Regions from separate parts of the Paenibacillus sp. FSL R5-0766 genome, predicted to be linked through region 4. Evidence: riboswitches for the same ligand, from Rfam matches in the RefSeq annotation. Region 4 holds a riboswitch; each other region holds the start of a gene.
What was found. Region 4 has a riboswitch for thiamine pyrophosphate ahead of MKY66_RS04530 (ABC transporter ATP-binding protein). Riboswitches for the same ligand answer to the same signal wherever they lie in the genome.
Positions count from the first base shown of each region.

Region 1 (2,205 bases), 2.7 Mb from region 4:
TCAGGAACAGGATACAAGCAAATACGGCGTGATTCAGCTTGCCCCTATGCCCAAATCTGCACAAGCTGTACAAGGGATTGTTCAGATTGATGGGAAGAAAGACACATCATGGAATAAGGCTGCACCATTTGAAGTTAAACGGTTGAACCAGAGCGAAGGTGCAGAGGCAGTGGCTCGCGCAATGTGGTCAGGTGAGTATCTATACCTGCTGATCGACGTCACTGATCCAAACATCATTACAGACAGCATCAACCCATGGGATCAGGATTCGGTTGAGATTTTCCTGGACGAGAATCACCAGCGCACACCGTATTTTCAATATGATGATGCCCAGTTCAGAATCAGTGCAGACAATGTAGGAACCTTTGCAGGGGGTGCCTCACCTGGACGCCTTGTAAGTGCTGTGAAGAAAACAAATAAAGGATATCTCGTAGAAGCCAGAATTCATTTACAATCATTGACGCCCAAAACAGGAAATGTTCTCGGCTTCGAGCTTCAAATTAACGACAACCAGGGCGGAGGTAAGCAGAGCGTAGCTAAATGGAATGATACGACCAATGAGAGCTGGAGAAACACTTCCCAGTACGGAATACTCACTTTTGTCGGAAAGAACAAACTCGGGCATTAAACCATCGGCAGTAGTTGCAAGAATAGAAACCATCATAACAGTGGCTATAACTCAACCATTGTTGCGATGGTTTCCATCGTTTACATACGTCACCGAAGGTGATGAGGGAGGATACAATCTGCCTTGACTATATTTAACAGCCCTTGATATACTAAATGGATATTATTTTTTCTTTTATGGGAATAAGAAAGTAATCAACTACATACAACCGTTTGCGAGGGAGCCTTAACCGGCTGAGAGGGTGTTAAACCGACCTTACCTGACTTGGATCATGCCAACGTAGGGATGCAACGATGAAACGCTGTACTTGGGTAGCTCATGCGAACCCCCTTGTTTTAGTGTATTTGTCTGCGAAACATCCTATGGATGTTTCGTTTTTTTGTTTTTAAATACGTACATTATGAATTGGAGGAACACATGTTGACTATTTCAGAGAGACTATATCAGGCAGCACAGCCTGTGTGGAAGGAATGTCTTGAGCATCCTTTTGTTAAAGGGATCGGAGATGGTTCTTTACAGGTTGAACAATTTCGTTATTATTTGCTGCAAGACTACTTGTACCTGTACGATTATGCCCGTGTATTTGCACTAGGTATTGTCAAGTCGCACGACCCCAAATTGATGCAGTTTTTTAGTAAAAACGTAGATAACATCCTGAATGGTGAAATGAAAATTCATCGTTCTTATATGGAGAGATTAGGAATTACAGAGGATCATGTTTTCCAGGTAAAACCTGCACTGAAAAATGCAGCCTATACTAACTATATGCTCTCTGTTTCCCATGCGGGTGGCATAGCAGAAGTACTTGTATCCATTCTGGCCTGCTCATGGAGCTATGCGGAGATTGGTCAAGTCCTTGCCCAAAAGCCAGGCGCAGCTGATCATCCTTTTTACGGAGAGTGGATCACAGGATATGCTTCCTCTGAATACAACAGCAACAATCAATCCCTAGTGACGTTAACGGATAAGCTATTAGAAGGCTGTAGCGAGGGCACGTACCAACGGATGGAAGATATTTTCGTGATGTGCAGTCGCTTTGAGCTTGATTTTTGGGAGATGTCATGGAGGCTGGAGCCTTATGTTCACTGTAGTCAATTAAAGTAGAGAGCAGCGGCCATAAACAGTCTCAGGATAGAAATAAGTAGAATACGTAAAGGAACGCTTGCAATAAGCGTGTTTCGTGACGATGCCAAAAAAAGGGCGGATAGTATCCGCCTTTTTTCATTGTTGAAATTCTTGACACAGGGACATTTTGTTCTCTGAAGTCTCTGGCTAAAATCAAAAAGGGTGTCAGGACGGAATGTTCATAGCAGTCTGAATGTTTTTCAGATCGAGCTGAATTTGCTCTGCAATATGGTAAGGGTGGTATAAACCATGCTGCACCATGTAATTTGATATCTTTTCATGAGAATCTATGGCTTCATCGAGCTGTTTCATCAAAATTTGTTTGATTTCGGGGGTGGCACATTCGGTCACAGCCATGGCGTAGTTTCTGACACCGCTCTTGGCGTTCATCAAAAAATCCATTGCGATCACGTCATCGGTCAGCGTATTAAGACCAGTCATGTGTTCTAATA
Region 1 covers NZ_CP150227.1:3,667,333-3,669,537, forward strand. Annotated here, with positions in the region: gene MKY66_RS15795 (endo-1,4-beta-xylanase) at 1-628, shown strand, start outside; TPP riboswitch at 835-932, shown strand; gene tenA (thiaminase II) at 1,046-1,732, shown strand; gene MKY66_RS15805 (spore coat protein) at 1,919-2,205, opposite strand, start outside.
Region 1: another riboswitch for thiamine pyrophosphate. It lies ahead of tenA (thiaminase II); the one in region 4 lies ahead of MKY66_RS04530 (ABC transporter ATP-binding protein).

Region 2 (2,205 bases), 490 kb from region 4:
TTGGCCGCCAATGATGCCATATGTGTTGTCGACAAGAAAGATCTTGTCATGCAGACGGTTATGCCATGTCCATGGCATAACTATGTTGAGTGGTTCATAATACCTTAACTCCACATTGGGGTGAGCTGCAATGGCATCTGGAATATCACGCAATTCTCCGCGCATGTTGTGAAAAATCCCGTCTAAAATGATTCGAACATGAACACCCCGATCAGCCGCATCGAATAAAGCAGCAAAAAAGAGTTGAGATGTTTTTCCTTTTTGGATGGAGTAATAAGCCAGGTCGATGCTTGTTTTCGCCTCTCGAATGGTCTGGATTCTCACCTGACCGGATTGAAAGCCGTCCTCCAAGAGCAGTACGCGATCTGTCGTACTTCCTGCTGTTAACAATTTTTGCATATCCGTATTTTCAATAGTAGATGGAGACGGAACCAAAAATAAAAGGTAAGCTGTGAAAAAAACGTAGACACAATAGGACAGAATAATTGCGAATATGGTTTTAAGGATCATTCAGTACGCCCCCATATGTAAAAAATAATTATTTATATAGCAGTACTATCTCCTTTTGTATCTAAATTATGTTGTTTAAATGAAGCAAGCGTCTCCGGTCAAGGTCAAACGATCAAAAGCTGATCACTGAAATAGGGAAAGCAGCCCTGATGCGATGAGATATCAAACATCGGATTTGATCCAAGTTTTTGTTGGAAACCTTCCAGATCCTCAGCACTGAGGCTATGGCCCACTCGATGCTTTTGCAATCAGCCAGATTTCCTTATATGATTCGCCACGATAATTATTGAAAATAACACATCTAAACAGGCTGATATACATATGTATAACGGCCTGTTTGATAATTTCATACGTGTCCCCATCCAGTTCCTGACTGGACACGTTCCACCTGCTGGCCTATAATTACACCTAGTAATGCCCGTAACTTCATAGTTTCCCAGGGGAGTCGGAATTGGCCGGCTGAGAGTGTATCCCACCAAGATACTAACCCTTAGACCTGATCTGGATTATGCCAGCGTAGGAATCGGAGTATATCGAAATGGCACAGCCCTATGGCTGAACGCCACCTCTCTAACGCCTGCACGCGTCCCGGAATACGGGACGCTTTTTTAATGTTCTTTTATATAGCCAGAGAGCTAAAAAAAGTGACGTTATCCAGATCTCAACTGGTATAAATCTGTCGATTTATGCAAGATGATTGGATATGAAGCCAAGGAGTACCCCGGGCCAATCGGCCGGACATACCGAAGGAGAGAACCACAGATGAAATGGCGTAAAACGATGGGATTGTTGCTCTTATGCGTGCTTATGGTGACTGTAGCCGCATGTGGTGGCAAAGAAGCTGCCCCAGCTGGGCAGAACGGCAACACAAATACGGAAAGCAGCAACGAAGGTGACACTGCCGCCCTGAAAGATATTAAAGTGGTGCTCGACTGGACACCAAATACGAATCATACCGGCCTGTATGCGGCTGTAGATCAAGGTTTTTACAAGGCCGAAGGCTTGAACGTGGAGATTGTACAACCAGGTGCCGGTGGCGCAGATACGATGGTTGCCTCCAATGAAGTGCCTTTTGGCGTAAGTTATCAGGAGAGTGTAACTCAAGCCCGCACACAGGGTGTTCCATTGGTCTCCATCGCAGCAGTTATTCAGCATAATACATCTGGTTTCGCTGCTCCGGCGGATCGGAATATCAAGTCACCGAAAGACTTTGAAGGTAAAACCTATGGCGGTTGGGGTTCCCCTGTGGAAGAAGCCGTGATGCAATCCATTATGGAAGGCGACGGAGCTGATGTATCGAAAGTGAAAAATATTAACATGGGTGACGCTGACTTTTTCACCGCAGTGAAACGGGATATTGATTTTGCGTGGATTTTCTACGCCTGGACGGGTATTGAAGCCGAACTGCGCGGGGAACCAATCGACATGTTATATGTGAAGGATTATTCAGATGCATTGGATTACTACACGCCTGTCCTCGTAACCAACGAGCAGACGATCCAAAACGACCCCGAGTTGGTGAAAGCATTCCTGAAAGCCACCTCCGAAGGGTATCAATACGCAATTGATCATCCCGAAGACGCAGCAAACATTCTGATCAAGGCCGTACCGGATCTGGATAAGGAATTGGTACTGGCAAGCCAGAAATGGCTTAGTCCAAAGTACACAGATGACGCCCCGCGCTGGGGAGAACAA
Region 2 covers NZ_CP150227.1:495,871-498,075, reverse strand. Annotated here, with positions in the region: gene MKY66_RS02335 (phospholipase D family protein) at 1-399, opposite strand, end outside; TPP riboswitch at 939-1,051, shown strand; gene MKY66_RS02330 (ABC transporter substrate-binding protein) at 1,273-2,205, shown strand, end outside.
Region 2: another riboswitch for thiamine pyrophosphate. It lies ahead of MKY66_RS02330 (ABC transporter substrate-binding protein); the one in region 4 lies ahead of MKY66_RS04530 (ABC transporter ATP-binding protein).

Region 3 (2,205 bases), 230 kb from region 4:
CCCAGGACCTTCGATCATCACCTGCACATCATGCTTCCACGCGATCTGCGTCAGTTCCCCGAGCGTAGCCAGTTCCGCCATCTGTGCTTCATCATTCGCGTCGTAGATACTGCCAGGACGAAGTCCATCTCCCAGCGAAAACGCCACATCATACCTTTTCATAATCTCGCAGATTTCTTCAAAATGAGTGTACAAAAAATTCTCCTGATGATGCGCTAGACACCATGCTGCCATAATGGACCCACCGCGAGACACAATGCCTGTCATCCGCTTGGCCGTCATCGGGATATAACGCAGCAGTACACCTGCATGAATCGTAAAGTAGTCCACGCCCTGCTCTGCCTGCTCAATGAGCGTGTCACGGTATAACTCCCAGGTCAGCGCTTCCGCTTCGCCATTCACCTTCTCCAGCGCCTGATACAGCGGCACCGTACCAATCGGCACAGGTGAATTACGGATGATCCATTCCCGGGTGGTATGAATGTTTTTGCCTGTGGACAGATCCATCACCGTATCCGATCCCCAGCGTACCGCCCAGGTCATCTTCTCGACCTCTTCCTCGATGGAAGAGGATACAGCAGAGTTGCCAATGTTGGCATTGATCTTCACATGAAAATGACGACCGATCAACATCGGCTCACTCTCCGGGTGATTGATGTTAGACGGCAGGATGGCCCGTCCACTCGCCAGCTCTTGCCGCACAAATTCCGGTTCCACGCCTTCACGAATGGCGGCAAACTCCATCTCTGCCGTAATGACTCCCTGCCTCGCGTAGTGCATCTGGGTCACACAGCGGCCTGTCTGTGCTCGCAGCGGTTTGCCTCGTAATCCGGGGTACTCTTCAGCGCCGGCTCTCTTCCCTCCGGGTTTCAGTCCGTTATCCTCCGGTTTAACTGTACGGCCTTGGTAAGCTTCGACATCGCCGCGCTCTGTGATCCAACGTGTGCGCAGGGATGGCAGACCTGCACGGATATCCGCATGAAATGCGGGATCGGTCATCGGGCCGCTCGTATCGTAGACACGCAGCGGTTCGTTATGCTCCACCCCTTGGGGAGTATTCGTGTCATGAAGGGCTATTTCACGTTCAGGAACAGCAATGTCTGGCCGTGAGCCCTGAATGTAGACTTTGCGGCTGCCGGGAAAGGGCTGAACCCGTCCGGCCGCCCCTGTTTCTTTTTCCACCTGCTGATCGTTATGTTCCTGTTCCATCGCTTGTTGTCCCGTTTGATTTCTTGTACTCATGTTCACTTGTCTCCTCCTCAGTGTTCGTTCGCTTGTTTGGTTGGTTTCATCATTAGGTCACTTACGTACCTGTCCCAAATCATGCGCAATGCAGAGAAGAAAGAGCGATCCTACACCAGACCAGGGGAGACATTATTTATGTACAGTTCACAACAGACCGAAGGCTGCCGCAGATCATGGATCTATGGTGACTTCCCTCCTCATCCAAGCCCACTTTCGCAGGTTATTGAAAAAGAGGCCCATAGAATCCGCGCTATATCGCCTGTTCCCTGTATATAAAAAAGCCGGTCCCCGAAGGAACCGACTTTTAATGTCCATCACCAATAATGCACCTTTATGAAGCTCCTTAACGGAGCCCTACAAGGGTCACATCATGTGGTGGTTGTGGTCATATCGCCGATTACTTCCCTACGCTGGTATGATCCAGATCAGGTGCAAAGGGTCCGGAATCTCATGCGATTCCGTCTCAGTCCGGACAATTCGGACTCCCCTAGTAACGTTAACAAGTTGCGGCATACACATGCCGCAGTTCATATTCAATGATGCTGGCTCCGCTGGGCCGTCCATAACAGAGTAGCGCAACCGGAACATAAAAACAACCTTTATATTCCAGAACACCAACTCAATTGGAGAATAACCTTACCTCAACATCAGGATAACATGAGCCCCATTTGCGTAGCCGCTTCCTTTAGCACAGGTGCGTATTCATGCAATGTCTCCTGTGAGAGTCGGCTGACAGGCCCTGAGACCGAGAGTGCGGCTGCAATATTGCCTCTGCGATCCATAATCGGTACAGATACCGCGGCAGCTCCCGGCTCACGTTCCTCATAACTCGTCGCATATCCGTTATCCCGGATATCTCCCATCTGCGCCAAATACACCGCCGGATCAATAAACACCGGCCATTCAGGCCCATTCATCAGTTCTTCACGATCCTCATCCGTGGCAAACGCCATCAAAACT
Region 3 covers NZ_CP150227.1:759,452-761,656, reverse strand. Annotated here, with positions in the region: gene thiC (phosphomethylpyrimidine synthase ThiC) at 1-1,209, opposite strand, end outside; TPP riboswitch at 1,631-1,744, opposite strand; gene MKY66_RS03540 (IclR family transcriptional regulator) at 1,893-2,205, opposite strand, start outside.
Region 3: another riboswitch for thiamine pyrophosphate. It lies ahead of thiC (phosphomethylpyrimidine synthase ThiC); the one in region 4 lies ahead of MKY66_RS04530 (ABC transporter ATP-binding protein).

Region 4 (2,205 bases):
TTCCATAAAGGTAGCAGGCAGATGGATGGTCAACAGCAGACGACGATGCTCAACCAGTGAGCCTATGATGGCCGTGGGTGCAGGAATGATGAAGGAGGGCACCCATCCCATGCGCACAATCGTTTCCCAGATCGTCAGTAATAAGAACATGGGCACAATAAACAAACCATATTGGGAAAACCACTTCGAGAGCCACGACCGGACGCTAACCATAACCCTATCGCTTCGCATGTAATTGTTCCTCCAGTTGTTGTCTCATCTGCACGAGAGCCGGTTCGTAGATCATGTCCGAATGCCTTGGGCGTGGTAAAGGAACCGTCATCCCCCGCAACTGCTGACCTTGCCCTCCTGGAGTTAACAGAATGATACGGTCACTTAACAGCAGGGCTTCCTCAATGTCATGTGTAATAAACAATACGGTTTGGCCAAAGCCCTCCCACAGCTCCAGCAACCAGCGATGCATTTCTCGTTTGGTTAAGGCGTCGAGTGCACCGAAGGGTTCATCCAGCAACATGAGCTGCCCGCCTGTAAGCAAGGTACGAAGCAATGCCACCCGCTGCCGCATGCCGCCGGATAACTCATCTGGATAGGCCTGCTCATAACCTGACAGGCCGAACCTTGCCAACCCAGCTAGGATGTTTGCCCGTAACTTGTCCTTGTTCTGTCGGCCTGGTGCAAGCTCGGCAGGCAGCATGCAGTTCTCCATGACGGTTCGCCAGGATAACAGCAGATCTTTCTGCGGCATATAGGCGACTCGTCCGAGCCTTTGTCCTTGCGGTACATCAGCTATATCGATGGTGCCAACGGTTGGCTCATGCAAGCCTGCGAGCAGCTTGAAGAGCGTGCTTTTACCTGATCCGCTGGAGCCGATGAGCGAGACAAATTCTCCTTGTTGAACCTGAAGCGAGACATTGGAGAGCACGGGGGAATCCTTTTTTTCGGGAAAAGCAAAGCTTATGTTGTGAATGGTTACATGGTTATCCATCTGATCCTCACCCCCTTGATGTCAGACTGCTGGAATAACAACGGCATCTTGTACTCTGCCAAAAGAAACAAAAAAGACCCACCCATTTCCGGAGAAATGAGTGGGTCTGTAAGTTAGATCCGCAGTTTATCTTCACATATACATGATAAAATTCCGCTTACTAAAAGGCCGCTCCACTTCCCTCCGCTGGTATGATCCAGATCAGGTTCAAAGGGTCCGAATAGTCATATTCGTCTCAGCCGCAAGGCTCCCCTAGTGCAAAAGTTCAAGATATGCAGTTGTGTGTTCAGCATATATCACTTGAACATGAACTGTAAAGAGGCAGCATGATGGAATTCTTGAGATGAACTTGGAGTCAGACCCGAACAACCGAACAATTTACCTCAGCTCATGAACCCGATATAATAGGGATGGCCCGTATAGGCCGGATCACAAAATGCAGGTGGGATTGTTCTCCCTCCTAGGCAGAATGGGGACCCGAGTTGAAAACGTTCAAAAAAGTATATATTGAGATCACGAGTATCTGCAATCTGGCTTGCAGCTTCTGTCCACAGACGCAGCGTGCCAAAGGATTCATTGACCCTGAAGTCTTCAACAATATACTGGATCAAGTTAAACCACACACCAATCATATTTATCTACATGTCAAAGGCGAACCCTTGTTGCATCCCAAAATAGATCTGTTGCTCGATTCCGCACATGAGAAGGGACTCAAGGTGAACATTACAACGAATGGTACCCTGTTGCCCAAGACTCAGCATAAATTGCTTGGCAAACCGGCGCTGCGGCAGATGAATTTCTCCCTGCACAGCTTCGATGGGCATGAAGGTTCAACAGACCGTGACGGTTACCTGCGTCATATTTTGTCCTTTGTACACGAGGCCGTTAAGCACAATGTCATCATCTCATTCCGACTGTGGAATCTGACACAGGATAACTTCACAAATGCTCAGATGAATCGAAATCGGGAGACCCTTGAAGTATTGGAACGTGAGTTCAATCTGGACTTCCGTATTGAGGAAAAAGTAGTCCCAGGCAGTGGGGTCAAAATTGCCCCAAATGTATACCTGAATCAGGACCATGAGTTCCAGTGGCCAAGTCTGGATGCACCTGAAGATGACGGCAAAGGCTTCTGCCATGCATTGCGTGGTCAGGCAGCTGTGCTTGTAGATGGAACGGTGGTTCCATGCTGTCTCGATGGCGAGGGTGTGATTAACCTG
Region 4 covers NZ_CP150227.1:989,482-991,686, forward strand. Annotated here, with positions in the region: gene MKY66_RS04525 (ABC transporter permease) at 1-231, opposite strand, end outside; gene MKY66_RS04530 (ABC transporter ATP-binding protein) at 218-985, opposite strand; TPP riboswitch at 1,147-1,249, opposite strand; gene MKY66_RS04535 (radical SAM/SPASM domain-containing protein) at 1,468-2,205, shown strand, end outside.